DNA from 4 places in the Vibrio crassostreae genome. Region 4 is predicted to be linked to each of the others. Evidence: predicted binding sites of a transcription regulator. Region 4 holds the regulator's gene; each other region holds the start of a gene.
What was found. Region 4 encodes PurR, which represses purine synthesis genes. Its sites were predicted from a motif close to TNANGNAAACGTTTNCNTNA; they were not measured.
Positions count from the first base shown of each region.

Region 1: a site for PurR is predicted at 6,213-6,232, ahead of glpX (class II fructose-bisphosphatase). Genes of this name have one in related genera too.
Region 2: a site for PurR is predicted at 3,618-3,637, ahead of OC193_RS09515 (phosphoribosylaminoimidazolesuccinocarboxamide synthase). Genes of this name have one in related genera too.
Region 3: a site for PurR is predicted at 2,869-2,888, ahead of purM (phosphoribosylformylglycinamidine cyclo-ligase). Genes of this name have one in related genera too.

Region 1 is NZ_AP025476.1:3,209,513-3,217,627, forward strand. Features, by position in the region: gene cytR (DNA-binding transcriptional regulator CytR) at 112-1,116, shown strand; gene OC193_RS14475 (SPOR domain-containing protein) at 1,239-1,778, shown strand; gene hslV (ATP-dependent protease subunit HslV) at 2,002-2,550, shown strand; gene hslU (HslU--HslV peptidase ATPase subunit) at 2,609-3,949, shown strand; gene OC193_RS14490 (1,4-dihydroxy-2-naphthoate polyprenyltransferase) at 4,105-5,022, shown strand; gene rraA (ribonuclease E activity regulator RraA) at 5,096-5,614, shown strand; gene zapB (cell division protein ZapB) at 5,725-5,967, opposite strand; gene glpX (class II fructose-bisphosphatase) at 6,292-7,299, shown strand; gene OC193_RS14510 (helix-turn-helix transcriptional regulator) at 7,518-8,115, shown strand, end outside.
Region 2 is NZ_AP025476.1:2,124,633-2,132,747, reverse strand. Features, by position in the region: gene OC193_RS09525 (helicase-related protein) at 1-1,677, shown strand, start outside; gene OC193_RS09520 (hypothetical protein) at 1,881-2,258, shown strand; gene OC193_RS09515 (phosphoribosylaminoimidazolesuccinocarboxamide synthase) at 2,416-3,519, opposite strand; gene OC193_RS09510 (SulA-like leucine-rich domain-containing protein) at 3,745-4,152, opposite strand; gene OC193_RS09505 (hypothetical protein) at 4,496-4,684, opposite strand; partial or broken gene OC193_RS26060 (hypothetical protein) at 4,850-5,287, opposite strand; partial or broken gene OC193_RS26055 (tetratricopeptide repeat protein) at 5,368-5,935, opposite strand; gene OC193_RS09495 (OmpA family protein) at 6,093-6,758, opposite strand; gene OC193_RS09490 (DUF2786 domain-containing protein) at 6,872-7,561, opposite strand; gene OC193_RS09485 (DUF3334 family protein) at 7,771-8,115, opposite strand, start outside.
Region 3 is NZ_AP025476.1:2,659,401-2,667,515, reverse strand. Features, by position in the region: gene OC193_RS11835 (class II glutamine amidotransferase) at 2-847, shown strand; gene purN (phosphoribosylglycinamide formyltransferase) at 954-1,640, opposite strand; gene purM (phosphoribosylformylglycinamidine cyclo-ligase) at 1,765-2,805, opposite strand; gene upp (uracil phosphoribosyltransferase) at 2,975-3,601, shown strand; gene OC193_RS11815 (uracil-xanthine permease family protein) at 3,743-4,981, opposite strand; gene OC193_RS11810 (DUF2066 domain-containing protein) at 5,260-6,510, shown strand; gene OC193_RS11805 (DUF2069 domain-containing protein) at 6,622-7,059, opposite strand; gene wrbA (NAD(P)H:quinone oxidoreductase) at 7,056-7,649, opposite strand; gene arsC (arsenate reductase (glutaredoxin)) at 7,656-8,006, opposite strand.
Region 4 is NZ_AP025476.1:2,322,211-2,330,325, reverse strand. Features, by position in the region: gene glgA (glycogen synthase GlgA) at 1-365, shown strand, start outside; gene OC193_RS10360 (alpha/beta fold hydrolase) at 651-1,448, shown strand; gene OC193_RS10355 (putative signal transducing protein) at 1,579-1,896, opposite strand; gene OC193_RS10350 (TVP38/TMEM64 family protein) at 1,944-2,624, opposite strand; gene OC193_RS10345 (TfoX/Sxy family DNA transformation protein) at 2,759-3,349, opposite strand; cyclic di-GMP riboswitch class I at 3,477-3,562, opposite strand; gene purR (HTH-type transcriptional repressor PurR) at 3,733-4,737, opposite strand; gene torD (molecular chaperone TorD) at 5,053-5,700, opposite strand; gene torR (two-component system response regulator TorR) at 5,986-6,699, shown strand; gene elyC (envelope biogenesis factor ElyC) at 6,901-7,749, opposite strand; gene cmoM (tRNA uridine 5-oxyacetic acid(34) methyltransferase CmoM) at 7,865-8,115, shown strand, end outside.

The sequences.
Region 1 (8,115 bases), 890 kb from region 4:
ATTGCAATAAAAAAAGTGTTAGCAACACTTTCATAATATCTATTCGATTACATTTATTATTCACGCCTTAGATACTTAGGCGACAAAGGAACTTAAAAGAGGGTTTAATTTATGGCGACAATGAAGGATGTTGCCCAGCTAGCAGGCGTCTCAACAGCCACGGTATCACGTGCATTGATGAACCCTGAGAAAGTCTCAGTTTCGACTCGTAAACGAGTGGAAACAGCAGTACTTGAAGCTGGATACTCACCCAATACATTAGCTAGAAACTTACGTCGCAACGAATCAAAAACCATCATCACTATCGTTCCTGATATCTGTGACCCTTATTTCGCCGAGATCATTCGTGGTATCGAAGATGCCGCAGTAGAAAATGACTACCTTGTCTTACTGGGTGATAGCGGCCAACAAAAGAAGCGTGAGTCTTCGTTTGTTAACTTAGTTTTCACCAAACAAGCTGACGGTATGCTATTGCTTGGCACTGACCATCCATTTGACGTCAGTAAGTCTGAACAAAAGAACTTACCACCAATGGTGATGGCGTGTGAGTTTGCCCCTGAACTTGAACTTCCTACCGTACACATCGATAACCTGACCTCTGCATTTGAAGCCGTGAACTACCTAGCCCAGTTAGGTCATAAGCGTATCGCTCAAATATCAGGGCCAGTATCGGCAACGCTGTGTAAGTTCCGCCAACAAGGCTATCAACAAGCGCTGCGTCGCGCTGGAGTATCAATGAACCCTGCCTATAGCACTGTCGGCGACTTTACTTTTGAAGCCGGTGCTCAAGCGGTTCGTCAATTGTTGGCACTTCCTGAACAGCCTACAGCTATCTTCTGTCATAACGACGCGATGGCCATTGGCGCGATTCAAGAAGCGAAGAAGCTGGGCTTACGCGTTCCTCAAGACCTATCGATTGTCGGCTTTGATGACATCCAATTCGCTCAATACTGCGATCCACCGCTAACTACCATTTCTCAGCCTCGCTATGAGATTGGACGCCAAGCGATGTTGATGATGCTTGATCTACTGAAAGGCAACGATGTGCAAGCAGGTTCTCGTCTGCTTGAAGCTAAATTAGTGGTTCGAGGCAGTACAGCACCACCTCGAATGTAACCTTCAAAAATACCCTTACAAATCTGCGGCACATTTTGATGTGCCGCTTCCATTTCTGCACTATTATCCTCGCGCAATCTGGATTACCATGAGGGCAGAATCAGCAACTATTGAAATGTCTTGTGGCTAATAGAGATTATGTAAAGCGCGGTCGTGGTACGAAAAAGCCGACCAAAAAACAAGCCCCTCGCCGTAAACCTTGGCGCAGTGGTCTTTTGGCGATCCTCCTTGCCGGTGGTTTTGGTTACGGACTTTACCTATTGAGTAATGATCCTGAGCCGCCAGCACCTGCTCCTGTGGTAACCAAACCAAAACCTAAGCCAAAACCAGCGAAAGTGATTCCGCCGCCTCCTGAAGAGAAATGGGACTACGTTGAAACGCTGCCAAGCCGCGAAATCGAAGTGAAAGCCAAAGAGCAAGAGATCTCGAAGATCCCTTACATCATGCAGTGTGGCGCTTACAAAACCTCGTCGCAGGCAGAAGCTCGTAAGTTGGATATTGCCTTCCAAGGTATCTCGAGTGAGATCCGCAAGAAAGATGGCAGTAGCTGGTACCGTGTGGTTCTAGGTCCATACAAGTTGAAGCGTGACGCAGAGCGAGATCGCCATAAGCTGCAACGAGCGAAAATCGAACCTTGTGCTATTTGGAAAGACACCGAGTAATTTAGATTCAGCGGCAGTCTCGGTCTTAGTAAAAGCCGAAAACCAAACACCGAAAGCCTCCCACTGTGGAGGTTTTCTTTTATCCCCTCCCCTTTAACCAAATTTCCTTACAACTTCCGCCGATAAGTTTGCACGACATCACTCACCCTTCCTTGAATTATCCGAGCGCCATCCTCATATACTTTTTATACCCAAAGATAAGAAATATTAAGAGGCCCTACTCGTGACTACCATTGTATCTGTACGTCGTAATAATAAAGTCGTCATCGCGGGTGATGGACAAGTATCTCTAGGCAACACTGTAATGAAGGGCAATGCCCGTAAAGTACGTCGCCTATACAACAACAAAGTACTGGCAGGTTTTGCTGGCGGTACCGCTGATGCTTTCACGCTATTCGAAAAATTTGAAAGCAAGCTGCAAATGCACCAAGGTCACCTAACCAAAGCTGCCGTTGAGCTGGCGAAGGATTGGCGTAGCGACCGTGCTCTACGTAAGTTAGAAGCACTGTTAGCAGTAGCGGATGAGACCGCTTCACTGATCATCACAGGTAACGGTGACGTCGTTCAACCTGAGAACGACCTGATTGCGATCGGTTCGGGCGGTAACTTCGCTCAAGCAGCAGCTACTGCACTATTAGAAAATACTGATTTAGATGCGCGTGAAATCGCAGAAAAGTCGCTGAACATTGCGGGCGACATCTGTGTCTTCACCAACCATCACCACACTATTGAAGAACTAGAAAGCACCGTTGAGCTGCCAAAGCCAGAGTAACGACCGCTTCCATCAATAACGTTGTATTCAACAGTGATTAAAGAATTAAGGAAAAACCATGTCTGAGATGACTCCTCGCGAAATTGTTCACGAACTCAATCGCCACATTATCGGCCAAGACAACGCTAAGCGTTCAGTAGCTATCGCTCTGCGTAACCGCTGGCGTCGTATGCAGCTTGAAGAAAGCCTGCGTGTTGAAGTATCACCAAAGAACATCCTAATGATTGGCCCAACAGGTGTCGGTAAAACTGAAATTGCTCGCCGCCTAGCGAAATTAGCAAACGCGCCTTTCATCAAGGTAGAAGCGACTAAGTTCACCGAAGTTGGCTACGTTGGTAAAGAAGTTGAGACAATCATCCGTGATCTAACGGACGTTGCAATCAAGATGACACACCAACAAGCGATGGAGAAAGTACAGTACCGCGCTGAAGAACAAGCTGAAGAACGCATTCTTGATGCCCTTCTACCACCAGCACGTGATGCTTGGGGTCAGAACGAGCAATCAACAGAAGACACCACCTCTTCAAACACTCGCCAGATTTTCCGCAAGAAACTGCGTGAAGGTAAGTTAGACGACAAAGAGATCGAAGTTGATGTAGCCGCGCCGCAAATGGGCGTTGAAATCATGTCACCTCCAGGCATGGAAGAGATGACAAACCAGCTGCAAGGCATGTTCCAAAACCTAGCAGGCGACACCAAGAAAAAGCGTAAGATGAAAATCAAAGACGCATTCAAAGCACTGACGGAAGAAGAAGCTTCAAAGCTTGTGAACCAAGAAGAGCTAAAAGAGAACGCGATCTTCAACGCTGAAAACAACGGCATCGTATTCATCGATGAGATCGACAAAATCTGTAAGCGTGGCGACAGCTCAGGCCCAGACGTATCTCGCGAAGGTGTTCAGCGTGACCTACTGCCTCTTATCGAAGGCAGCACAGTATCAACCAAGCACGGCATGGTTAAAACTGACCACATCTTGTTTATCACATCAGGCGCATTCCAAGTGGCTAAGCCATCTGACCTGATCCCTGAGCTACAAGGTCGTCTACCAATCCGCGTAGAACTTGAAGCACTATCAGCGCATGACTTCAAACGCATCCTGACTGAACCAAAAGCATCTCTAACAGAGCAATACATTGCCCTAATGAAAACAGAAGATGTGAGCATTGAGTTCACTGAAGATGGCATCAACCAGATTGCGGACGCAGCATGGCGCGTAAACGAAACCACTGAGAACATCGGTGCGCGTCGTCTACACACGGTAATGGAGCGTCTAATGGATGAGATTTCATTCGAAGCAACAGACAAAGCTGGCAGCAAGCTTGTTATTGATGAAGCTTACGTAACGTCGAAACTTGGTGAGTTCGTAGAAGACGAAGACTTAAGTCGCTTCATCCTGTAGCACACCAAACTCCAACTTATTGCTCTATCTCAAAGAAATAGCAGCTAATAAGCGAATTCAAGGCCCACTTTCGAGTGGGCTTTTTATTACCCGAAAAATGGGCGTATACTCAAATCACAGTTTGAAACGAAGACTTACAAAGAAATAGACCTACGATGAAACAATCTCTACTGATTTGGCTTGATGCCGCACGACCAAAAACTCTGCCTCTTGCACTCGTCTCTATTCTTACAGGAAGTAGTTTAGCGTTCGCCGGCGGTCAGTTTTCTTTATCGATAGCACTACTGGCTTTTCTAACCGCCACCCTATTACAGATTCTGTCGAACCTAGCCAATGACTATGGCGACGCAGTTAAGGGCACAGACAACGAAAATCGCCTGGGACCAACACGCGCCATGCAATCTGGCGCGGTAACAGCGAAAACCATGAAGCAAGCGATCATTCTCAACATCGTGTTTACCATGGTCGCTGGGCTGATTCTTATTTTTCACGCCTTAACCTCGATTGAAAGTATCTTATCTTTCATTGCATTAGGCGTATTAGCCATTGTTGCAGCCATCGCTTACACCGTCGGTAATAAACCTTATGGCTATATCGGCCTTGGCGACTTATCGGTGTTTATCTTCTTCGGTTTGTTAGGTGTATCGGGGACTTACTTCTTGCACACTGGCCATGTTGAACCAAGCCTGTTTCTCCCTGCACTGGGCTGCGGACTGATGGCGGTTGCGGTACTCAATATCAACAACATGCGCGATATCGAAAACGACAGCGAATGTGGTAAACGTACCATGGCAGTTCGCCTAGGACAGCGCAAAGCTAAGCACTATCATTTCGCCTTGCTTGGTCTCGCCCTTGCGTCTTTCGCTATTTACCTACTGATTCAAGAAAAGCCAGCCTGGATCAGCCTGCCGTTTTTACTGAGTATTATTATTGTTTATAAACATGGCAAAGCTGTTTGGGAAACCGAAAAACCCGCGCAGATTGCACCAATGATGCCAGTGATTGTGAAATGCTCACTGGTCACTAACCTATTGTTTGCAGGGGTTGTCGTAGCTCAAACTCTATTGAGTTAAATGAGACTAATCATTGCAAAGGGATCAAGCACCGATATACTCAAAGTAAGCTCATTGTTCAAAAGGTATACGAATGGAATACAACACTTCAGCACTGTGCGACATATATTTGGATCAAGTTGATGTCGTGGAACCAATGTTCAGCAACTTCGGTGGACGAGCATCCTTCGCAGGACAGATCACGACATTAAAGTGTTTTGAAGACAACGCTTTGATTCGCTCTGTACTAGAGCAAGATGGTCTGGGGCGTGTGTTGTTAATCGACGGTGGTGGCTCACTGCGTAAAGCGCTGATTGATGCTGAGATTGCCCTACTTGCCGAAGACAATGAGTGGGAAGGTATTGTGGTTTACGGCTGTGTTCGTGAAGTCGATGAGCTTGAAGACATGAACTTAGGCATCCAAGCCTTGGCTTCTATTCCCGTTGGTGCGAGCCAAGAGGGTGTCGGTGAGTTAGACGTTCCAGTGAACTTTGGTAGCGTGACCTTCTTACCAGAAGATTACCTCTACGCCGACAACACCGGTATCATTCTTTCAGCCGAACCTCTAGATGTAGAACTCGATCTGGATGTTGAGGAAGAAGAGGTCGAGTAACTCACTCGGCTTTGAATACTAAAACAAAGCATAAGAATACGAAGTATTAGAACGCAAACAAAAACGCCCGCTACTGAGTAGCGGGCGTTTTTTTAAATCTGAAGAGTCGATTACTCTACTTCATCCATTTTACCAAGAAGGTTACGGATGCGATCTTGCCATGCTGAATGCTCTTCCTGCATTTGCTGAGTTTTTTGCTCTAGTTCGTGACGGCTTGCTTTTAGCTCACCAGCTTCTGTTGCTAGTGCTTGTTTCTCTTCTTTAAGCTCTTCCACTTCCATTTGAAGAAGTGCAATTGTATCTACTGCTGTTTGAATTTTTGCTTCTAGCTGCTCTAGTACTTCAAAAGACATTCTGGCCTACCTTTAAGTTATCCGTTTGATGGTGAAGGTTCACTCCACTTATTTCCCCATTCTACTCAGCAGAGCAAGGATAAACACTCAATATATTCGATATTTTGCGCCATTCGATGAAAAAAACAGCGCTTTTTACCGAATATTGACGTGAACGATTAGCGACACAACGGCAAACCGATTATTTTGATGAATAATAACTGTTTTCCACTGCGAATTGATCGAGAGCAATCTCCAAAAAACAAAAAGGCAAACGTTTCCTTTTGGATATGGTAAAATTCGCCGCGAAATTTCTATTCCCCCTTTGAAAATTTTGGAGTCCGCATGAAACGCGATTTAGCAATGTCATTCTCTCGTGTCACAGAAGGTGCAGCACTAGCTGGTTACAAGTGGCTTGGCCGTGGCGATAAAAACGCTGCAGATGGCGCTGCTGTAGAAGTAATGCGTAGCCTATTAAACAAAACCGAAATTAGCGGTGAGATTGTTATCGGCGAAGGTGAGATCGATGATGCACCTATGCTGTACATCGGCGAAAACGTAGGTGTGGGCGGCGACGCTGTCGACATCGCAGTTGATCCAATTGAAGGGACACGCATGACAGCTATGGGCCAATCAAATGCATTGGCTGTATTGGCTGCAGGCGAAAAAGGCAGCTTCCTTAAAGCGCCTGATATGTACATGGAGAAGTTGGTTGTAGGCCCAGGTGCTAAAGGCGTGATTGACCTAGAACTACCACTAACAGAAAACCTAGAAAACATTGCGAAAGCACTAGGTAAAACACTCGATACTCTAGTCGTAACCACACTGGCAAAGCCTCGTCACGATCAAGTCATCGCCGACATGCAAGCTATGGGCGTTCGTGTATTCGCTGTGCCAGACGGTGATGTTGCGGCTTCTATCTTAACGTGTATGCCAGACAGCGAAGTGGACGTCATGTACTGCATCGGCGGCGCACCTGAAGGTGTGGTTTCTGCCGCGGTAATTCGCGCACTTGATGGTGATATGCACGGTCGTCTTCTACCTCGTCACGAAGTGAAAGGCGACACAGCAGAAAACCGTAAGCACGGTGAACTTGAACTTGAGCGCTGCGCAGAAATGGGCGTAACGGCGGGTATCGTGTTGAAGATGGAAGACATGGCACGCAGCGACAACGTTGTATTCTCAGCAACGGGCATCACTAAGGGTGACTTACTAGAAGGCATTACTCGTCAGGGTAATATCGCAACCACAGAAACTCTGCTTATCCGTGGCCGCTGCCGTACGATTCGCCGCATCAAATCTATCCACTACCTAGAGCGTAAAGATCCAGAAGTAGTAGGTCATATCCTGTAAGTCTAAACTCGGTGAAACAGAATATTCGAAGGCTGATACCAAGTATCAGCCTTTTGTTTTTATTGGCGCACCAGAATCTCACCATGGCTGCCGATAGAGTAAAACGCGAGCTATAAAGTAAAACGCGAGCTATAGAGTAAATCATCATCAATATAGTAAATGGTTTGCTTTATAAACACCTTGCCTCATAATAGTAAGGTTCATGAGGTAGGGATAGTATGAAAACAAGCGACAAAATCTTACAGACCATTAAGCGTCAAGGCGCGGTAACCGCGAAACAACTGTCAGAAGAATTTGGCATGACGACAATGGGTGCAAGGCAACATCTGCAAAGCCTGGAAGATGACGGTATTCTTGCGTTTCATGATGTGAAAGTGAAGGTGGGTCGCCCGACTCGCCACTGGTCCCTGACTCAACAAGGCCACAGCCAATTTACAGACCGACATGGTGAACTCACTATTCAAGTGATTGATGCTGTGGAAAATCTATTTGGTAAAGAAGGGCTGGCTAAGGTTGCGGCCGAGCGTGAACAACACACACTAAAGCAGTATCAAACTGCGCTATCTGACTGTGATTCACTCATCAGCAAACTTAAAAAACTCACCCAGCTTCGTGAAGACGAAGGCTACATGGCAGAGCTTCAAGAGCATGACGATCACTACATCTTGATTGAGAACCACTGCCCTATCTGCAAGGCTGCAACTCGCTGCCCTAGCCTGTGCCAATCTGAGCTCAATGTGTTTACTGAGTTACTAAAAGATGAGTGCCACGTAAGCCGTACAGAGCACATAATTGCTGGCGAGAGACGCTGCACTT
Region 2 (8,115 bases), 200 kb from region 4:
AAATTGCATGCCTCGGTGAGTGATAAAGAGCGAGATTTAGCGTTATCGGGTCGTAATATTAATACTGAAGGTAATGGTTTGAGAAAGGTCATCCTTGCTACAAACGTTGCGGAAACCTCATTAACCATTCCTGATATTGGCGTGGTGATAGATTCAGGATTAGAAAGACGCACCGTTCAACGCAACGGCAGAGCCACCTTAATGTTGAAATCCATATCACGCGCTAGCGCCAAACAACGCGCGGGTCGTGCGGGTAGGGTTATGGACGGCGTTTGTGTTCGTTTGTATGGCGAACACGCTGCGTTAGAATTGGTTACGCCTCCTGAATTGCAGCGTGAAGAGCTAACCGAACCTATGTTGGCGGCGGCATGTTGTGGTGCGACTCTTGATAGTTTATCTTTCCTCGACCCTATTCCTGAGAAGTCGCTAAATAGCGCAACTCAAATCTTGCTGACGATGGAAGCGATCAATATTGATGGTCAAGTTATGGAGCACGGCAAGAAGTTGTATCCACTGCCGATTGACGCCTTGTATGCCGATATTGTTACCCGAATTAAAACCAAAGCACTCAAAGAAGCGATGGTCGATCTCACTGCGGCGTTGTCCGTTCCTGCTCGCTTATATCAGTTATCAAACAATGCAGAACATCTAGAAGCACTGGCGCAACAAGAGAAGGAAGGGTGTGATTTAAGCCTGTTGATTCAGATTGTGCGTGGTCGCGAATATCCGCATTTAGAGATAAACCTACAGGCACTGAATGAAGCTCAAGGTCTAGCTAAGCAAATGCGTGAGGTATTTGAACTTCCTCAGCTAGAAGTCGCGTCACGTTTTCAACGCATTGAACTACTTAAGACTATTGTGGATCTTCATCCTGAACTGGTGTTTGTGCGCCGGCTGAAAAGGAAAGAGGCCTTTGCTAATGGAGTGTTAGAGGTGGTACTTGGTCGCCAGAACCGTTTCCCGGACAATGCACAAGCTATGTTGGTGTTAGACACCCACAGTTTGCCGGGAAGAGGGGTTAAGCAAACACTGACCTTAGCGACGGTCACTGCACCTATTCCTCTTGAGCTTATAGTTGATGCTGAGTTAGGAGATTGGGAGCAAGGTGAAACCGTTGTGAATGATGATGGCGTCTTTACCGAGATGGCGTTGGTGTACGCAGGCCGCACGATTACAACCAAGCTTGTCGCGGCTGAAGGGCAACTATCATTAAAGCCTATCGTCGATCTCGTGGTAAGTGGTGCTCAACTTCCTGGTTTTGCAAAGGTTCGCACTCAAGAGATTAAGCATTGGCAGCTGTATGTGAAACTCGGTCTCGATGAGCAAACACAATACACACCAGAAATTGAGAACATTAACTTTGAGCTATGGTTTATAGAGCAACTTGAAGTGTTAGGGGTTACTGATGTCAGCGAATTGGAAATGTTTGACCACGCAGACATACCGTTCGATGGCATTCCAACTTGGCTCTATTCAGAATTTTCGGAAAAATATCCGTTTGCATTGAGCCTTGCCGACTTGCAACTCGATGTAGAATACTTGCCCGCGAGAAAGCTGATTTACGTTCACTATCAATCGGGTAGTCGAAAGTTATCGCCAAAACGTTGGGAGCTGCCGACATGGTCAGGCTGGCGTATTCAGTACAAAAAAGCGAGCCGAATAATTGATATCAAATAGATGGATAAGTTTTATCTCTAAAATATTAATCAAATAGGTGCATATATGATTTTTCAGTGCTTATTTTGTTACAAGTTTGATTTTTATATGCCTTTTTAACCAATCAAAAGGTCATAAAAGACTATTCTTCTATATCCTATTGCTATAAAGAAAGAGTTGATAGATATTGAGTATATTGTGTTGCCAAAGTGTCGGGGGACATCATGGATAAACAGGAAGAGACGCGTGTAGAGTTCGATTACACAACATTTCTTGGCGCCTCATGCAGTAAAAAATGGACTTTTCTGGAAGCACTCACCACAATTGCGCCAGTGTTCAGTACCGTCTGGCGAGATAGCATTAAAGAGCTAGCAAGCCCTGAAGATCGTTTATGGCAGATGGCATTGAAATCAATGTCGACGCGTAAAAGTGATGAGTCGAATATTGTGACCTTACTCAAGCTCGCGAAGCTGGAAGGGATCAATGAGCTCAAAGTGGTGATGCCATATTCTCTTGAAGAAGAGCAGATCGAGTATATTGAATCGCGCAGTCATTTAGTGATTGCGGGTAATTCTGGAGAAGAGTTCACGATTAGGCTGTAACTTCAGTTCGCCTATAATCTCTCTCAGGAATAGTAAAACGCATACGTAAAAAGGGCCTCAAATATTGAGGCCCTTTTAGTATCTGAAACTTGTGTCTACGAGCTTATTAGCTTTCTAGCTTTTTATTTTGAGGTAAAGCGATTAAGCAATAAAGCGACTAGTCGATTAGACCATAGTCAGCGCGCAGTACATCGATGATCTCTTGTTTAGGATTTTCGCTCAGTACGATCTCCGCACCTGTGATTTTCGCCGCGATATCAAGGTAAGTACGAGAAAGAGACATTAGCGAATCAAGAGGCAGTTCGTTGTCACGAGCTAGTGCTTCACGTTCTGGCATGCGTTCTTTGTTCAAAAGAATGTCGGCATCAGGGAAGTAGTTAAGCAAGAACTGACGGAAGCCTTCTTTTGAATTCTCAACGATGTTGCCGTTGTTGTATTCCTGAGTATCCCAAATGCGAGATGAATCTGGAGTACCAACTTCGTCCATGTAGATAAGTTTTTCTTTGCCCTGAGCATCGTTGACGTAACCAAATTCAAACTTAGTGTCGACAAAGGTTTGGTCTACTTTCGCCAGTGCTTGGCTAATCACGTTGAAGCCTTCTTTTAGCAGCTTCTCGTAATGCGCGATGTCACTTGCCTGAGTGAAGTTGAATGCTGCGAAGTTGTCTTCGATGTTGTTACGTGTGATGTTCACATCATCAGCTTCTGGAACGCCAGGAATACCTTTCAAAATCCCTTTAGTAGAAGGCGTGATAAGCAGCTCTGGTAGCTTCTTGTCTTTCTCTAGGCCTTCAGGCATCTCGATACCACAGAATTCACGTTCGCCGTTCGCGTATGCACGCCACATAGAGCCTGTGATGTATTGACGACAAATCGCTTCGATCATGACTGGGCGAGCTTTTTGTACAATCCATACGAATGGGTGAGGGATATCAAGGATATGACTGTCAGCAAGGCCGTTGTCTTTAAACAATTTGAACCAGTGGTTAGAGATAGCATTTAGAGCTGCTCCCTTACCTGGAACACCTTTCAGATTCCCTTCACCACGCCAGATACAATCAAATGCAGAGATACGGTCACTGATCACCATGATTGCTAAAGGCGCATCTGGTGCTACATCGTAACCTTTCTCTTTAATTAGTCGTTGGCTATCTTCTTCAGTTAACCAGTAGACTGAGCGAACCTTGCCACTGTGGACAGGTTTGTCAGTACGGATTGGTAGGTCATCATTTACGGCAAGAACTTGATCAGCAAGGCTCATTTAGACATTCCTATCTTTTATCAAACGTCATACAGAGAAGTGCGGTGTGCACATGATTAGACGGGCATTATACCCAATCTACTGTTTGCTTCCAGAGAAAAAGCAAACGATTGCTAAATCTATTGATCAAATAAAAACCCCCGCCTAACTATCCGCTGAATAATTGGCGAATTGTAGGGCAGGGGAAGGCAGTATGTTTGGACTGTGTTTTTGAGCGACGTTAGATTAGTGAATGCGCTCTGAATTTGCATCCATAAAGAAGACTTCACACTGAAAGCGCAATCCTAATGTTCTTAGGTACTGTTGGCTGAACTGATCAATCGATGCACTTGCAACAATCGCACTCGCATTCTTAGAGCGGATTGCTTTCTCGACGGTCTCTACTTCGGTCATTTGATGAGAGGCTTTCATATGAATAACACGGTCGCAGCAAACATTATGTTGCTTAAGCTGCTTAGCCGATGGTCTTGGTGTTTGAGCCGTAAAAAGTAGCCACTGGTGTTGATTGGACAGCAACGCCATTCTTGCAAACAATGCTTCCTCGTTTGAATTTTTGCTTTTACGAGAAACTGATGTAAATGCGCAGTGAACTAGCGGGCTAGAGTGTTGGGCTTTAACGTGTGCTTGAATCATTTTGCTGTCCTTATATACATGCTGTATGTGTATACAGTAGTTTTAGTTGCTTATAAGATCAAGCGTTTTTTGCGGGATTATTGGACGATTTCGTCTGGAATTATGGGTGAAATGTAATTAAGCCATTGAAATTATTTGATAAATTAAATTTGAATGAATTTGCTGTTTTGTCTCATCAGTTGAAAAAACGTGAGCTTTACACAGGTGTATACAGTGGTTTTGACAGAAAAGTACTGTATATACCTGTATAGAAGAGAGAAGAGAGAAGAGAGAAGAGAGAAGAGAGAAAACCACAAGCACAAAAAAAGCGCCTTAGGCGCTTTCTTATATTTCACGGTGTTGCTTATCTCAATGTCGCTTGGGAGAGTTTTGCTCTCATTTCCATTTCACCAATATTGAACTGGCGAACATCAATGGTTGCAATATCATTGCACTCTTTACATGCATGATGACACTTACCATCTAGGTAGTCGTGCTTTTTAACTAGGCTTGGCTTTTTGCACCAATCACAAACGCCTTCTATTGTGAACATATTCTCTCCTCACCTGTTTAAGTCAGGTGTATTTTCGGCGCAAATTATGACACAAGTAAGACCCATTAGTTAATAGTTTGTTACCCGTTTTTGAGAGGGGGATCGATTGCAACACCAATAAAATCGATATCTTTGAGATATAGGAAAATGAAGATGTGTGTTTGTTTACGGTTTTGTAACATTTTGTAAAATGGTTTTTAGCGCATTGTTCAAACGTTTCATTTCTTCGTCACATCCATGACCATCAGGGTGATAGATTTTCGACAGTTGTTTGTATCGAACTTTGATGCTTTTCTGGTCAGGTATTGAATTTGGTGTGTACCCAAATAGAGCACAAGCGACCTGCAAATTACTCAGACCTTTGCTGTTTTTCTGCTTCTTCAATTCGTGAAACATAGTGTGCAGTTGTCGTTTTTGCTGCCTAATCGTAAGGTCCTTCGAGCTAAGCTGCGCTTCAAGTGATTGTTGTTGCTGTCGTGAATCACCCGACTTTAGAGCTTGTCTTTTTCTTGAGATAACGAGAGTCGCAATAATGCTGATGATTGAAATCAACACGGCCAACGCAGCACCAATCATATATTCAGAGCTGGTTAGGTTAGAACTGGAGAGCTTAGAGCGTGTCGCTTGGCTAGAATGCACTTGCTGAGATAGCCCCTGACTGCTGTCGATTTCAGAGTCGATGCTGTCATCGAGCTGTTCTATTGAAGAGATCTGCTTTGCGCGCTGCTGGTTGAATTGCGCTTGTAGAACACGGGTGTAGCCATCTTCTGCATTAGGGTTGTCTTTTAAGGCAGCTTCATACCATAGCTGCGCGGCATCTAATGGTTGGAGTAGTTCCTTTTCAAGTGAGGACTCATAGATCTTTGCTACTTCCACTGGAGCTCTCTTGTTACCTTGCAGTGCAGCTTTGATGAACCACTCTAGGGCCATTTTGTTATCTTGCTCGACACTTGTTCCTGCCAAGTACCACTCGCCGAGTTTAAATTGTGCATCTGCATTGCCATTATCTGCAGATTGAGAGTACCAATAGAATGCGTCGTCGATGTTTTCAGGCACATCCGTTCCCAATTCATACGCTTGCGCTAATTGGTATTGAGAAATGGGATCTTGAGGTTGTGACTGTAGTGAAAACTCATTACTACTTGCTGCGTGCACGAAATGTGGGGTGGGCAACAGTATCGAGGAAAAAACGAGGACTAGAAATAGAGTTCTAAGAAGTGACGATGACAAAAAGTTGGATTGGATAAGCAAAAGATAAGTCTCGTAAAAAAGCCCAGAGTCGATATGTCAGTATGAATACGCTTTATGGTTGTTGGTTATTAGTATTACGTTAATTGAGTAACATAACTGATAAACAACTATATAGAGGTTAATTCAATAGATAAAGACGGACTGGGCTTTAATCGTGCTACTTAAGCGGCAAGATTTGAATTTCTACACGACGGTTACAAGCACGACCTTGAGAGGTATTGTTGTCACATAGAGGGTAACGCTCACCGTTACCACGAGCAATGGCACGGCCTGCTGCTACATCTTGAGAGATCAAGAATGCACGAACAGATTCAGCACGACGCTCAGAAAGGATTTGGTTAGTCGACTCACTGCCAGTGCTGTCCGTGTGACCTTCGATCACTAGGCTTGTGTCTGGGTATTCAACTAGGATGCGCGCAACGCCGCGAAGTGTGTTGTGAATGCTTGATTCTAAAGCGTAAGAACCAGAATCAAAACCAATGCCGTTTTCCAGACGAAGTAGAAGTTGATTCTCACCAACACGTTCTACTTGAACGCCAGAGTTCATTAGTTCTTCACGAAGGGCTGCTTCTTGTCGGTCAAAATAGTAACCAATACCACCACCAACAGCCGCACCACCTGCCGCACCAATAAGTGCACGTTTACCACGGTCTTTAGAGTCACCGGTAGCTGCACCAGCAACGGCACCAGCAAGTGCACCAATTAGAGCGCCTTGAGTTGCAGAGTTAGTCTCAGATTCGCCAGTTGTCGCGTTTTGGCGTTGAGTTGCCTGACAACCCGTTAAAGCGATAGTAAGCGCTAGGGCTAGTGTGATTTTTTTCAACGTATTTTCTCCATCATGTACTTCTATCAAACGAATGAATCCGAGTGACAAACATAGTCCTGTAAATCTTATTGATGGTTTTTATCAATACGCCGAAGTAATGTAAAGTGGCTCTATGATTTAGTTATCTTTTTAGCTGCCTGGGTACCGCCAACTGGTCGATTAACAGACAATTTACGACCTTTCTTCAAACCAACTTCATAATCGGCGGTGAGGTTTTTCATCGCTTCTCTCAGTTGCTGTTTGAACGTTTCACGGTCGATATTTTTGAATTCTTTATCAATGTAGTTATTGATCTTGTTGTTTGATTCGTCGTCTGGAGTAATGGTTGGCAGCTTTTCAAGTGCACCTTCAACCCAGCCTGAAACAAACGAGTTCACGCGGCGTGTTACTTCTAATGATCCTGTGCCAGAGCCAGCAAAGCTATTTCTGAATTGGCCGGTGTGTTCATTCAGCTCGCGATAAATGATATCGAAAGCGAAGGCTGCGAAGATCGCGCGGTCGGCTTCACCAATGAATTCAACGCGCTTGAGGCCTTTGTGATTCAGTAACACGGCTTCTACGCCAAACTTGGTGTTGATACCGCGAATAACGCGCAGCAGTGTAGAACTGATATTTGCAGGTAACAGGTGACTGGACTGAGTTTTCCCCATCTTGATAAATTCAATATCGTCTTTTTCGAGACCATATTTCAGCATCAAGTTATGCGCCATTTTTATCGCATTGGCAGCTTCATTGACGTTCGCAGAATTTCCAAGCTCAAGACACTTGGCAATTTTCTTTAGGGCTTTTTTCTTATCCATCGACAATTTAATCAGTACCGCAAATTTTTAAAAGTCCAACATTTTACATGTTTTCGCGGGTAACAGAAAGGCAAAACTGGTTTGATGGACAAGTGAGACGGTGAACATTGGACTGCATGAGCCGAGTTGGCGACAAAAACAAAAACGCCATCAAGAGTATTGATGGCGTTAGTGACACGATTTGTCATTATGGCTAGAGCTTTAGCAAACTAGATCCCAAGCTCATCGAGTAGATCTGCTGCTGCATCGTTACCTGAGCTTTGCGCTGGTTTGTTCGCTTCTTGCATTTTTTTCTGAGTCGCCTCAAGAATGCTATCTGGACATTCGTCTTCTGCGATTTCAAATTCTTCCAATTGAATGAATTCGGTTTTATCCATCGCAAGCTCAAGGTAGAAGATGTTGTTATTGGCGGTAGAGAAGGTCACACGACGAGCTTGTGGACGATCGAGATTGGTATCAACAGAAAGGTTTACTTGTTTGTTCAGAGCCAGCATTTTCGGTTGATTTTGTGTGATGTTGGTTTGCAGTTCTTTGCGGATTTTATTGGTGAAGTC
Region 3 (8,115 bases), 340 kb from region 4:
CATGTGTGAATTGCTCGGTATGAGCGCGAATGTGCCAACTGATATTTGTTTTAGCTTTACTGGTCTTATGCAGCGTGGAGGTAACACCGGCCCGCATCGTGATGGCTGGGGTATTACCTTTTATGAGGGTAAGGGTTTTCGCACCTTTAAAGATCCGAATCCGAGCTGTGAATCTAAGATCGCTGACTTGGTTCAAAACTACCCAATTAAAAGCCAAGCTGTTGTCAGTCATATCCGTCAAGCCAATCGTGGTGGCGTCAATCTAGAAAATACACATCCTTTTACCCGAGAGCTGTGGGGGCGATACTGGACCTTTGCTCACAATGGTCAATTGTCAGATTATGATGATCTGGTGAGTGGTCGTTTCAGACCTGTCGGTGAAACGGACAGTGAACTCTCTTTTTGTTGGCTACTGAAACAACTTGAAGAGCGTTTTCCTGAACCGCCTCAAGACATGGAAGGTATGTTTCGTTTCGTGGCTGAGTGTTGTGACAAGCTACGCGAGAAAGGTGTTTTCAACATGTTATTGAGCGATGGTGAGTATGTGATGACATACTGTACTAACCATTTGTACTGGATAACCAGACGCGCGCCTTTTGGTAATGCGAGTCTGATTGATGAAGATGTTGAGATTAACTTTCAAGAAGAGACCACGCCTAATGATGTGGTTACGGTAGTGGCGACTCAGCCTCTTACTGACAATGAAGAGTGGTTTAGAATGAAGCCGGGCGAATACGCACTGTTTCATTTTGGTGAGCTGATTGGTAACAACCATCAAGCATTGGAAGATGTCGCTTATGCGCCGAAGAAGGTGGTAAGCCAAGCACCGACTGAGCCATTGAGTTAAGTAATTCGAATAGTTTTATTTTGAAACGCATAGAAGAAAGGCCGCTTACTGTACTAATGAATCAGTAAGCGGCCTTTTTGTTTTTATTTGGTTTAGTTTTAACGAATTACTCTTCTGCGTAACCGTGCTTGCCCAATGCCTTGCTGTCTAAGATAGCTTGTCCGTTTGCCATTGATAAACGATCTTCCGCGAACCACTTGCAGACCAGAGGATAAATGCAGTGTTCTTGGGTGAGTACTCGGCTCGCTAGCATGTCGGCATCATCCCCTTCAAATACTGGCACCTTAGCTTGTAAGATTACAGGACCACCATCGAGCTCTTCGGTAACAAAGTGGACGCTGGTGCCATGCTCTTTGTCCTGAGCATCAATAGCACGCTGGTGGGTGTGCAGCCCCGGATACTTAGGTAACAGAGAAGGGTGGATATTGATCATTTTACCCGCGTAATGACGAACAAACTCTGAACTCAGAATGCGCATATAGCCAGCGAGTACAATCAGGTCGGGTTGGTAAGCATCGATCTGAACCATCAATTCATGATCAAATTCTTCACGCGAATTAAATTCTTTTGGATTCACCGAATGAGCGTCAACACCTGCTGACTTTGCTCTCTCTAGACCAAAAGCCTCTGCTTTGTTTGAGAAAACGGCCTTAACAGAGGCATCAATCGTGTGGCTCTCACAGGCATCCAAAATTGCCTGCAAGTTACTTCCGCTTCCTGAGACTAAAACGACGATGTTTTTCTTAGAGTGACTGTTATTCATAGAATGGCTGTTCTTCATAGAGTGGGTCATGCGATTGGTTAACTGGACTGTTTACAATGTACCTACATAAACTAAGGTTTTCTGCGGGCTAAATAGCAAAATGAGGACCATTAGGTCCTCATTGATTAACTAACTAAGTAAGTGAGCGTATCACTTATTTGATTTCTACTTGCTCTTCGCCAGCTTCAGCGTTTGCGATCTCACCGATAACCCAAGCGTTTTCGCCTTCTGCTTTCAGTAGTTCAACAGCAGCGTCTGCTTGATCTTTAGGTAGAGCAACAACTAGGCCAACACCACAGTTGAAAGTGCGGTACATTTCGAATGTCTCCACGTTACCTTTCTCTTGTAGCCAGCTGAAGATAGCAGGCCATTCCCAGCTCTTGCCATCAATGACTGCTTTAGTGCCTTCAGGAAGTACGCGTGGGATATTTTCCCAGAAACCACCACCTGTGATGTGCGAGATAGCATGAATGTCATGCTCAGCAATCATCTTAAGTGCCGATTTGATGTAAATCTTAGTAGGTTCTAGTAGGTGCTCACCGATAGTGCGACCTTCTAGTTCTTCACTCTTATCAGCACCAGAAACTTCTAGAACTTTACGAATTAAAGAGTAACCGTTTGAGTGTGGACCACTTGAACCAACAGCGATAAGTGCGTCGCCTGCTGCTACTTTAGCGCCGTCAATGATGTCAGCTTTTTCTACAACACCAACACAGAAACCAGCTACGTCGTAGTCGTCGCCTTCGTACATGCCTGGCATTTCAGCCGTTTCACCACCGATTAGTGCACAACCAGCTTGAACACAACCTTCAGCGATACCAGAAACAACGTCTGCTGCTGTATCTACATCTAGCTTACCTGTTGCGTAGTAGTCTAGGAAAAATAGCGGCTCACCACCTTGAACGATTAGGTCGTTCACACACATTGCCACTAGGTCGATACCAATGGTGTCGTGTTTTTTCAGATCCAAAGCAAGGCGAAGTTTAGTACCAACACCATCAGTACCTGAAACAAGTACCGGCTCTTTGTATTTCGTTGGAAGTTCACATAGGGCGCCAAAGCCACCAATACCGCCCATTACTTCAGGGCGACGAGTGCGTTTAACAGCACCTTTAATACGGTCTACTAGTGCATTACCTGCGTCGATATCAACACCAGCGTCTTTGTAGCTTAGAGAAGAAGTATTACCACTCACGGGATAGTCCTCGAACTTAAGTTGGATGTGAAAACGGCGCTATTCTAACAGGGCTTGATTACCAAGAGCAAACGTTTGCGCGGTTTTTTTTATTAGAATAAAGATTCTGAAATAACCTTAGAGTTCGTGTATAATCTACAGGTTTGTTTAAATATTGCCGGAGTTGGAAATGAAAGTTGTTGAAGTGAAACACCCGCTAGTAAAACATAAAATTGGCCTGATGCGTGAAGGTGAGATTAGCACTAAGCGTTTTCGTGAGCTAGCGACAGAAGTGGGTAGCCTTCTAACATACGAAGCGACATCAGACTTTGAAACTGAGCGTGTGACGATTAACGGTTGGAACGGTCCAGTAGAAGTTGACCAAATTAAAGGTAAAAAAGTAACGGTAGTGCCAATCCTACGTGCTGGTCTAGGCATGATGGACGGCGTTCTTGAGCACATCCCAAGTGCACGTATCAGCGTTGTTGGTATTTACCGTGACGAAGAAACACTTGAGCCAGTACCATACTTCAACAAGCTTGCATCTAACATCGACGAGCGTATTGCTCTAGTGGTAGACCCAATGCTTGCGACTGGTGGTTCTATGATCGCGACTATCGACCTAATGAAAGAGAAAGGTTGTAAGCACTTTAAGATTCTTGTGCTTGTTGCTGCTCCTGAAGGTATCGCTGCTCTAGAAAAAGCGCACCCAGATGTTGAGCTTTACACGGCCGCAATCGACGAGAAGCTAAACGACAAGGGTTACATTGTTCCTGGTCTTGGCGATGCTGGTGATAAGATCTTCGGTACTAAGTAATTCGGTTTCAGCTTAAGTGACTCTAAACCGTTTCTTAACTCGCTGAATTAGCCGTATTAGTAAAAAGGGAGAGCATTCAATGCTCTCCCTTTTTTGATCTTGTTGGTTTGTGATTCTTTTGAATCTAGCCTTACCGATTCATTAATCGATTTGAGCTTTGTCTACCACAGTGTTGTCACCTAACTCTTCTGGAAGCACTAGGTTAAGTAGAATCGCCACGATACCGCACAAGCTTACGCCCTGTAGGCTGAAATCACCGATACCAAAGGCCATGCCGCCAATACCAAAGACTAAAGTAATGCCGACAATCACAAGGTTGCGTGATTTGTGTAGGTCAACTTTGTTTTGAATTAGAGTATTCAAACCTACGGTTGCGATAGAGCCAAACAGTAGAATCATGATGCCGCCCATTACAGGAACCGGAATCGTTTGAAGTAGTGCACCTAGCTTACCGACCAATGCAAGAACGATAGCTGTTACAGCAGCCCAAGTCATGATCACTGGGTTGAATGCTTTGGTCAGCATTACTGCACCTGTTACTTCACTGTACGTAGTGTTTGGTGGCGCGCCCAGCATTGAAGCGGCAATGGTTGCCACGCCGTCGCCAGTAATAGTGCGGTGTAAACCTGGTTTCTTAAGGTAGTCTTTGCCTGTTACATTAGAAATAGCAAGCATGTCGCCTACGTGCTCAACAGCAGGTGCAATCGCGACAAACACCATAAAGAAGATAGCGTTGATGTTGAACTCTGGCGCAGTGAAGTTTGGTAGTGCTAACCAAGATGCTTGCGCTACTGGTGTGAAGTCTACCGCGCCGTATACCAAGCTGGTGATGTAACCCGCAACAATACCACCGAAGATTGGCAGCAGCTTAAGGAAGCCTTTTGAGAACACACTGATGACAATCGTCACTAACAGTGAAATAGAAGAGATCCACAGTGCAGCGTCTGCATCAACAAGTTGAACCGCGCCATCGCCTGTCTTACCTAGCGCCATGTTAACTGCAACAGGTGCAAGACCTAAACCAATAACCATAATTACTGGGCCAACAACGACTGGTGGGAGCAGTTTATGGATAAAGCCAACGCCACGAACTTTAATTAACGCGCCCATTAGTACATACACAACACCTGCCGCCATTAGGCCGCCCATGGTTGCGCCTACACCCCAAGTTTGAATACCAAACATGATAGGCGCGATGAATGCAAAAGAAGATGCTAAGAAGATTGGCACTGAACGGCGTGTAATAAGTTGGAATAAAAGGGTACCAATACCTGCGCCAAAGAGTGCAACGTTGGGGTCAAGTCCTGTTAGTAGCGGCACGAGTACAAGCGCACCAAATGCTACAAACAGCATTTGCGCACCTTGCAGAGCATTTTTCATGTTATGTCCTTAAAAATGGTCGTTATATGAAAAGCGAAAAATAAAATTCGCGGGATTCTATCACTTAGCAATCGATTGCCACACTAAATAGATCAAATTTATTTATCTTAGTGATGTTTTATATCCATCTAAGCCCTAGAAATTCAGTTTATAAGTGAGCGATTTATCATGGCCAGGTGATATTTTGTGGTTATTAAACACAGTGGGCGCTATCGACCTTGCCCCTCAATCCATAGTTGCTTATCATCTAGGCACAAGATTTGAATATTAGGATCAGTATGCGCTACATAGCATTGTTGTTGATGGGACTATTAGCCTCTCCGAGTTACGCCTTAACTCAAGTAGATATTTTTAGTGCTGAAGTTGCGATTAACGCTGAAGACAAACAGCCAGAACAAGTGGCAAGAAATACAGGTATGGAGCAGGTATTGATACGTGCGACCGGCCAAACTGATGTCGCTTCGAATGAGACGATTCAAAAGGCGATGCGCAAGAGTTCGCAGTACATGTCTCAAATGAGTTTTGGTGAAAGCAATGACCAATCAACATTGCGTATGCGTTTTAACGGTGCTCAAATCCGTTCGCTATTGACTCAAGCACAGTTACCGTACTGGCCTGACACGCGTTCAAACATCCTTGTTTGGCTGGTGGAAGAGGACAACTACGACAAGAATATCGTCTGGGAACACTCTAACTCGCAGTTAGCAGCGGGCTTGCAAGCAAACGCAAAAGAGCGCGGTTTGCCTCTAACGCTGCCTGTGGGTGACTTTGACGATATTACGGGTATTGCGACTTCTGATTTGTGGGGCAGCTTTGTTACGCCAATCAGTAAAGCGAGTCAGCGTTACCCTGTTGATGCTGTATTGGTGATCAAGGCTCAATCTTCAGGTCTACGTTGGACTCTATATGATCAAAAGCCAAGTCAATTGACGAGCGCACCAACATCGCCTGTAAGTGGTTCTTTATCAGGTAACAGTGCCACGACTTCTAAGAAGTTAGTCGACCAAATCAGTAACTACTACGCAGGAAAAAGTGCTGTGACGGTAGCGAGTGAGTCATCAGAATCGATTTTAACGCAGTTTATTAGCCTGAATAATGCTCAAGACTTCTTTCAGTTGGAAAACGCACTTAAGCGTCTCAACTCGGTGGCAAGCCTAGATATTCTGAAGATTCAGAACAACGAAGTAACTTTCCGAATTCACTTATTGTCGACTCAACAAGAGTTTGAGCAAGAAGTTGCAAGTATTCGCCAAGTTGCGAAGGTTGAAGAATCTTACATTGAGCCTGAAGTGAGCCCTGAATTTGAAACTCAAGACAACACCATGTCTGTAGGCGATGATTCAACAGACGCTGCTGAAGTCGTTGGTGACGAAACTGACTCAGGCGTACAAGTGATTAATGGCAACGAGGTATCTGAGGATACTGAGCTAACGAACACGCCTGACGCAACGCTAGAGGAATCTAACACAGCTGATACTGCGCCAGTACATGCTAAGCCAAGCTTGGTATACGAGTGGGTTCGCTCATAATTGTCAGCTGACATGACTGATTGAAATGAAAACATGAAAAAAGCCCTGCAAGAGCAATCCTGCAGGGCTTTTGTTTATCTAGTGTCTGTGTTCAAGAGCAACGTATCAATATTATTGCTCGAATTTCGCTTTTTCTTTCTTTTCTACTTCCGAAAGGCGCTTCAACTTGATGCCTAACTCTTTAGCCCTAAAGCGAGTAAATAAGATATTGCCCGCGAAACCAAGAGTCGTCAGAAGCAGTTCTACAGCCGCTAACAAGCGTTCACCATCATCTACATACAAAATAGTTAATGCGTGTAGGAAATAGAGCATCAGGACGAAATTCGCCCAAGCGTGCGTATAAGGCTTACCGGCTAAAATGCCTGGTAATGGCAGTAATAGCGGTATTGCCCAAGCAATTGCCAGTGTTACATTACTGAGATGAGGATGCGGCGAAAGCGTCATCTGCCACGCCACAACCCAACCTAACAGCAATAGGTTGCCTGCTAATGCGAGATAGCGGAATAGCTTAGTCTTAGGAGACATCGCCTTCTCTGACATGTACATCATTGAGAGATTCCTTTCTGATTCATAGCAATGCGCGCGAGGCGTTTACCTAGGTTCTGCGCCAACTCAATTTCTTCTTTGCTTAATGAAGCACTTTCGCCTGTGCTGCTTGCACCATAAGGCGTACCACCGGTTTGAGTGGTGTGCAGCGCAGGTTCTGAGTAGGGGATGCCCACGACTAACATGCCATGATGCAGCAGGGGCAACATCATGCTTTGTTGTGTCGTCTCTTGACCACCATGCAGTGATGAAGAAGAAGTGAATACGCAAGCTGGCTTATCGATGAGATCGCCATTGATCCACAGTGACGTCGTGCTATCCCAAAAGTGCTTCATCGGCCCGGCCATGTTACCAAACCAAACCGGACTGCCTAGCGCTAAACCATCACAAGAGCGTAACTCTTGTAATGTTGCAATAGGGTCGGTTGGTTGATGACGCGAATCAGGCTGCTCTTCTACGGTATACACGTCGTTCACTGTTCTCAGCATAGCTTCACACTCAGGGATGGACTCCACCCCTCGTGCAATCTGTCTTGCTAAAGCTTGTGTGTTGCCGTGGCGACTATAATAAAGAACAAGAATGTTAATGCTCATATCGGATTACAGAATCTCTAATACTTGCTCTGGTGGACGACCAATCTTTGCTTTGTTGTTCGCAACAACCACTGGGCGCTCGAACAGTTTTGGATTTGTTGCCATTGCTGAGAAAAGATCTTCATCAGTTACTGATGCATCATCCAAGTTTGCTTCTTTGTAGTCCGCTTCTTTGGTACGCATCATGTCGCGAACACTGTCAAAACCCAGTTGAGTGAAAAGCACTTTTAGCTGCTCGACAGTTAAAGGCGTGTCTAGGTACTTGATAACTTCAGGTTGTACACCGTTTGTTTCAAGCAATTCGAGAGTTTGACGGCTCTTTGAGCAACGTGGATTATGATAAATCACGACAGACATGGTTCTTCCTCATTATTATTTTTGATTTAATTGTTTAGCTGAAGCCACCAGAGGCGACTTCTTTTTTGTGTAACGTTGAGCTTTCTTTTTATTCTTGCAACGAGCGGCT
Region 4 (8,115 bases):
ACAATAATGAACTTGCGCATTTGGTTGAAGCGGGCTCTGATTTCTTCTTGATGCCTTCTGAATTTGAACCGTGTGGTTTAAACCAAATCTACAGCATGGCTTACGGTACTTTGCCGATTGTTCGTTCTGTGGGAGGTTTAAAAGACAGCGTGAATGATTACGATGAGGATCCTGAAGTCGCGACTGGGTTTGCTTTTGAAGAGCCAACACCGCAAGCGCTATTAGCTGTGTTACATCGTTCATTATTGCTTTATGCACAAAACCCATCTGAAATTAAGCGTGTCCAGCTTTATGCGATGCAGCAAGATTTTAGTTGGGAAGATGCGGCTAAAGAATACCTCACTATGTACCATTCAGCACTTTAACTTGTTGACTTAGCATTAAAATTAGCTGGCGGACAACAACAGCTCGCAATAAATGAAGGCGCTCTAATCGTAGAGTGCCTTTTTGTTTCCTGGTCAGAGCACATCACGTTTACGAAGACAAAGCTTGCAAACTCATTTTAGTCAGGTAGAAAAGGTGGGGTAGGTATTCACATGACTAATGATAGGTTTGACACTATTATCACTTAAAGTTCTTAATAGCGTGATATCCTTAGTCACCGCCTCGTGATGAGGCACAGCTCCATTCCAATAATTAAAGCGATAGGTATGTCTGAGAGTTTACTATTTCATAAAACATTTACTCACCCTACGAGCGATGAGTGGGTTGTATTTGTGCATGGCGCAGGAGGTAGTTCCTCCATCTGGTTCAAGCAGATCAAAGCGTATAAACAGCACTTCAACTTACTTCTCATTGATCTGAGAGGGCATGGTAAATCAGACAATATACTTAAAGGGCTGATTTCGAATCGTTATACGTTTAAATCGGTGACGCTTGATATTCTTAAAGTGTTAGACCATCTTAAAATCCGTTCTGCACATTTCGTCGGCATGTCTTTGGGTACGATTATTGTGCGTAACGTTGCAGAATTAGCGGCCGGTCGTGTACGCTCAATGGTGCTGGGTGGTGCCGTGACTAAACTCAACACTCGTTCTCAAGTCTTAATCAAGCTGGGTAACCTCAGCAAGCACATCATTCCTTATATGTGGTTATACAGCCTTTTTGCTTACGTTGTTATGCCACAAAAAAGCCAGAAAGAGTCTCGTCACCTGTTTATCCGTGAAGCGAAAAAACTGTGTCAAAAAGAGTTTAAACGATGGTTTATATTAACGGCTGATGTAAACCCATTGATGAAATATTTCAAAGACAGAGAGTTGCCGATTCCGACTTTGTATTTGATGGGTGAGCGAGATTACATGTTCATCAAACCAGTTAAAGAAATGGTCGCAGCGCATGAGTCGAGCGAGCTAGTAGAGATTCCGAATTGTGGGCACGTATGTAACGTGGAAAACCCTGAAGAGTTTAATCAGCGTTCGATTGCGTTTATTCAAAAACAAATCCAGTGATTTTCTAGGCGCGAAATCAAAGATAATGATTGAATCGAATTGAAATAAAAACGGGAAGCTAATTTTAGCTTCCCGTTTTTATTTGGAGGAGGTATCGGCCTAATTGTCTTATAAGGTCACTGAAACTCTGCTATTCGGGTGAAGCAGCACCGCACTGCCAACAAGAGCCGAATTGCGCTTCGTTGACTTCATGACACTCACCACAACGCCACTCTTCATAGATGATAGAATCTTGCTGTTTTTGGTAGTCATTGACGATTGTGCGAGCTTTACTGGCCAATTCTGGCTCATATAACCACACGTAAGGGTCAGTTTCTTCCGTAAATGGGATTTCCCCTTTCAATCCGAATAACCCTTCACCACGGACTTCACAGGCAATATTCTCGCTTTCTAACAATCCACAGATGATATGAGCTTCTGTCGGATTCGATGCACTGAAGATTTTCATTGAAATAGAACCTTATTCGGCTATCTGTGTTGTTTGGCTATTATAAATTATTCAGCTACGGGTGCTGAGCGAAACTTACCCATCAACCATTTAGCAACTATTGGGAATATCCCCAATAACGCAAATGACAATAGTACTGAAGGGGAGACGATGCCTGAAAGTGAATCAATTTCTGCGAGCTGAGTACCAGCATTCAAGAAAACCGCCGTCCCCGGTAACATCCCGATCTGACTTGTAATGTAATAACGACTCACTGACATCGGTGTTAGACCCATCAATAGGTTGATAAGGAAAAATGGGAATACAGGAATCAGACGCAGAGAAAATAAGTAAAATGCGCCGTCTTTTTCAACTCCCTTGTTAATTGTCGCCAATTTGTCACCAAACTTGGTTTGAATCCAGTCACGCAACAAGTAACGGCTACTTAAGAAGGCTAAGGTCGCACCGATCGCACTTGCGAAAGATACTAGCAGCAAGCTATTCCAGAAGCCAAATAGCGCAGCCCCTAATAGGGTCACAACAGCGGCTCCGGGAATGGAGAAAGCTGTAATCATTACATACGCGACAAAATAGATAGCGGCAGCAGCAATAAAGTTGCTGTCAATATAGTCATTTAACACAGCTTGTTGGGCCTTAGCATTTTCAAGCGTTAAGTACTGGCCGAAATTGATGCCTAACACCACGATGGTTACGACCAACACAATACCCAATATCATTTTCTTACTCATTGATACTTCCTCTAAATTTTCAATGCATACCGATAGTATAGATAGACAGGCAAAGCATAGATTAACTTTCATCAGATATAAAAAAAGCCGCAGTAAATGCGGCTTAGTTATGTATATAGATTGCACTGACAATGTTAATTGACCCGATTGATAAGCTCTTCGCGACGCTGCTGCGGTATAACAGACCAATGTGTACCATTGATCGCGCCTTCTAGCGCCCAAAGTAGTTCAATACTGACAGAAGACGCATGCGATTCTTTGATGGCGTTAAATGCGTTTACAGAGCCAGATTCATATAAACGTTCTACAGAATCGATCCCTGCCTTTTTCAACATACGCTCGGTAGCGAGTCGAAGATTAGGCAGATCTTTGAGTCGGGTCGGCTTAGCAGAAGACTGCTCAGCTTTTTCTTCTTTAGCAAAACCTAGAGACGTGGTTGCAAGTTGCAAGATTTTTTCTTGGTCTTGCCATAAGCCTTCAGGTAAAGCGAAATATTTAGTAACGACAGGGAAACCACGTTTTTTGTAGACGTATGGTTGAAACCCTTGTTGTTCGAATTGTTTCGTTGTGCCTCTGTCTGCGCGTATGTGCAACTGGTCATTTACAACCAGAGCAAACATAGTGTCATCAGCAAAAAGACCGAAGCCACCAAACATTGAGCGTGATTTTATTTTTCCTAGGGACTCAAATAACTTCATCGAGTCCTTTAGTATCGGTTTATCCATGTTATTTATCTCGGTGTATTTGAACTACGCCACCAAATAAGCAGGTCCGAGAGATTAGCAAAATGTTGCAATTACATTGTCAATAAGCCGTAAATTACTAAATTATTAGTAGTTACTGCATTTTGCCATCGGTAACCCCGCTACCATACCAACGAGTGGTTTAGGCCGGAAGCTTTGCGTCTCACTCTTTCGAGTGGTTTGCCCTGTGCGTGACTGATTGAATAGAATAAAGTTTTTGTTGAATGAAGCTCACAGTTGATATTTCAAAATGTGACATTGCTTCAATTAATGATCTTTCCATTGTGCATATAGGTTCATTATAGTTGTTGATAAAAAAAGCGCACCTAAAGGTGCGCTTGATGACATTAAACTTGAATTATCAATTAATTTAACGTTTTAACTGTACTTCGCTCAACAATTTCAGGGTGCATTTCGAAGACGCGTTTTTCGTGGTCTTTGTCTTTGATGCGCTCTAATAGAATTTCGAATGCATTCTTACCAACACGACGTTTTGGTTGGTGAACTGTCGTTAACGGTGGAGAGAAGTATTCAGCCAGTTCGATGTTGTCGTAACCGATCACTGAGATATCTTCAGGAATGCGAATGCCTTTTTCTTGCAGGCGGCTCATTAGGCCGAGTGCCATTGTATCGTTAAAGCAGAATACCGCCGTTGGGCGATCTTCCATCTCAACGATTTGTTCTGCAGCAAGTACTGCTGTATCACACTCGAAGTTGCCTTCGATGATCATATTTTCATCGGCAGAAATCTTAGCTTCGTTGAGTGCGCGCTTGTAACCGGCAATACGTTCAACACATGCTGCTTTGTCTAAGTGGCCACTTAAACATGCAATCTTAGAGTGACCGCGTTCAATAAGGTATTTGGTCGCTAGGTAGCCACCTTCTTCAGAGTTATCGATGATCTTATCAGCCTGAGAGCTCTCAGGGCCCCAGTCCATGATAACTTTAGGGATGTCAGCGTGACGGTCTAACATCTCTCTTAGTTCTTCAGTTAGGTCAGAACACATAACTAAGATGCCATCTACACGTTTCTCTGCAAGCATTCGAATGTAGTCACGTTGCTTCTCATAGATACCGCCCGTATTACACAGGATCAAAGTGTAACCTTGACGGTAGCAGTAGCTCTCAACACCATCGATAACTTCAGAGAAGAATAAGTTAGTTGATTGAGTCACAAGCATGCCGATAGTGCGTGTGGTATTACACTTCAAACTACGAGCAACAGCACTTGGTGCATAGTTGAGTTCATCTACGGCTTTGTTTACTTTTTCTTGAGTTGCTTCTGCAACAAAGCGAGTTTTATTGATTACGTGAGAAACGGTTGTTGTTGATACGCCGGCTAAGCGAGCGACATCTTTTATAGTGGCCATGGTTTTATCCTATTAGAAGCTACTTTCCCCAAGTACGGAATAAAGTAGCCGTTAAGCTACCTAACTAAGAGCTTAAATTTGTAGGGCTCTTTGGGTACTAAAGTGCTAAAAAACAAAAAACCGCTATTGAGCGGCTTGTCTTAACACCGAAATGCTCTGAACTTTAATAAGTATAGCATTTCGTGAATGTTTCATATTTTATCGTTTGCGGTCACAATTTTAGACTGACTAGAAATTACTCGCAATAAAATTCACCCAGAAATCCGGGTGAATTGTCACATTCTACTGAATTTATTTACCTAGTCATCCAATAAGCTATTCACCAGCTAAATATTGAGTGTCTAATTGACAGAATGCGAGTAGCAAAGATGAGACGGAGGCGTAGAAACCGAATTCATCAACGTCATGACATTTCACGTTGAACTTTGGTACCCAAGTCAGCAGTTGTTGTTCGATAAACTGCTGTTGAACGGCAAATGAATTCTCTAGCTCTTCTTCAATATCCGTTTCGTTTGAACGAATGATCAAGTTACCAAGGAAATCGAGTTCGATAGCAATGTGGTCTGCTGGCTCTTTTAGATCTTGGTTCACCACTAAATTGTGCTTAGCCATGATCTCTTCCATATCTTTTGCAGGCTTATCATTCAAAAGGCCAGTTTCACCGATATACATAGAAGCGTAAGGAAGAGCACCGTGTTTATCTGTTTTTAAGAAAAGATCGCAAAAGTCTGCAGACAATTCTAGTTGAGCATCTTCACGTGTTTGTAGGCGGTTAAGCGCATCCACTAGCTTATCAATCGCTGGCTTTAGTGTTTCATTTTCGCCTAAACCAGTCAGGAAAGAACGAATTTCAACAGAGTGGTAGTGATCGAGTTCTTCTTGAGTGAGCTCTTTGGCAAATAAGCTTGATAGCCACCAGTATATTTCTGCTCTTTGCTCGTTGAACGCTTTCGTATCTTTCATTTGTTAGATCCTGACTTAGTCTTGTGATGTTACTTATATGCATCTTGAAGTCACTTGGGCATAAGCACACCAAGGCTGAATAACAAGGTTATTTGCGAAACGCAAAGTTACTCGTTAGTAGTAATGCCTATATTGAATTGCGATGGACGATAAATAGCAAGGTTTAAGATTGTCTTGTATCAAAAAAAATCCATGTTTCTGGCTTTTATCTTCTGTACTACTAGAATTGTTACGAGTTATGAATAGAATAGTCACTGAAACTATTAAATAAGAAAAGTGGTGTAGATGAGCTATCACGTATTAGTCGTAGAAGATGATGTGGTAACCCGCAGTAAACTGGTTGGATACTTCCAGAACGAAGGTTACACAGTGAGCGAAGCGGAAAGCGGCGCTCAAATGAGAAGCGTGTTAGAAGAAAACAACGTTGACCTCATTATGCTGGACATCAACTTACCAGGCGAAGATGGATTGATGCTAACTCGCGAATTACGCAGTCAATCAGACATTGGAATTATTTTAGTTACTGGACGCACGGATAGCATCGACAAAATCGTTGGCCTTGAAATGGGCGCGGACGATTACGTTACTAAACCCTTCGAACTCCGCGAGTTATTGGTTCGAGTTAAAAACCTACTTTGGCGTATTTCTGCCGCTCGTAAAACGGCAGCTGGCGCAGTAGAAGAAACATCAGACGAGTCTGTGGTTCGTTTCGGTGAGTGGACATTTGATATTCCTCGTCGTGCGCTAAGCAAAAATGGCGAGCCAGTGAAGCTGACTAAAGCTGAATACGAACTGTTGGTGGCTTTGTCTTCTTACCCTAACCAAGTATTAAGTCGCGAACGTATTCTGAATATGATCAGCCACCGAGTGGATGCACCGAATGACCGTACGATCGACGTACTGATTCGTCGCATGCGTGCAAAAATGGAATTCGACCCTAAGAACCCACAAATCTTTGTGACGGTTCACGGTGAAGGTTACATGTTTGCTGGTGACTAATGTTCTACGTGAACTTTTAGTTGGGAACGACATATGAACGAAAAAGCCGAGACATCATTGATGTCTCGGCTTTTTTATTGCTTAGCGGTTGTCGTTATCGAACTGACAGTCTACGAATTGTTTTACGATTCTACCTACCAATAAGCGGATTTAAACATTAGGCTGAGTTAGGCATAAGCAGAGAGAAACATCAGGTTGAGTTTACTGCGCTGCAGAAACTTCACCATATTCTTCAGTTAAGCTTGAAGGCTCAGGAACAACAATTGGCTCTTCCGATATATCGTTACTGGTGTCTAACCAGTCACGTAGGCTTTGCCAAACCAATCCCATGGTCTCGTGCCAGTAACGCTCTGTCTGTTCCAGATAGATCGCTTTAGGCATGTACTTATTCCAAGGCTCAACAATCCCTTCTTGTGCAAGATAGTTGGTTGGTGCTGGCAAGGGTTTCATGCCGGCAGCATTGAATTCGTTCAGTGCGCGAGTCATATGGCTCGCTGAAGTCACCAACACCATTCTTTTATTCTTAACGAACGCAGCGGCTTGACGGGCTTCTTCCCAAGTGTCTTTTGCTGTTTCAAGCAGAATGATATCAGGCTTCGCAACACCAAGTGCTAGTGCAACTTTAGCCATCATTCTTGCGTTACTTACTTCAGTGCCAGCACCATAGCCAGACAAAATGAGTTTCGCACCAGGGTAAAGACGTAGAATACGAATCCCTTCACTTAAGCGCATCAGGCCGGTGCGGCTCAGTTCTGATGTCGGTGGAATTTGGTCATCTACGACGTGACCACTTCCGAGAACCATCACGTAATCGACGGTTTCATCGACAGGTAAAAAAGCGGTGTGTTGCCTTTCCATTGGCATTAAAAGTTGACTAGAAACTGGTTGGAAAGCGATTAGGAAAATACCACATAGGGCTGAAAGGGTGATTAGGCAACCCGTCTTCCTTTTGGTAGTAAACATCACTAGGGCTAAACCTAGAAAAGCGAGAATTAACATTGCTGGTAGTGGCATCAATAGCGAAGACACTACTTTTTTCAGCTCAAACATATCCGAATAGTCCGAAAAAACATCACTTAGTAGTAAAAAGAGACATCGCCTCTTTATTCCTGAAATTCCTGTGACAGAATAGCAGGCACGATAGGACATAATAACTCAAGTAGCCGTGACTGAAGACCGTAATTTCGACGATATTGCCCACAAATTTGCAAAAAATATTTACGGCTCTGACAAAGGAGAGATCCGTCAGATCATCGTATGGGAAGATTTAGAACAAGCTTTGAGCAAATTTGAGCAATCAGCTTCTCCGCTGCATGTGCTTGATGCTGGAGGCGGGCTTGCACAGATGTCGCAAAAAATTGCCGCGCTTGGGCATACCGTTTCTCTGTGTGATCTCTCTTCTGAAATGCTGAAGAT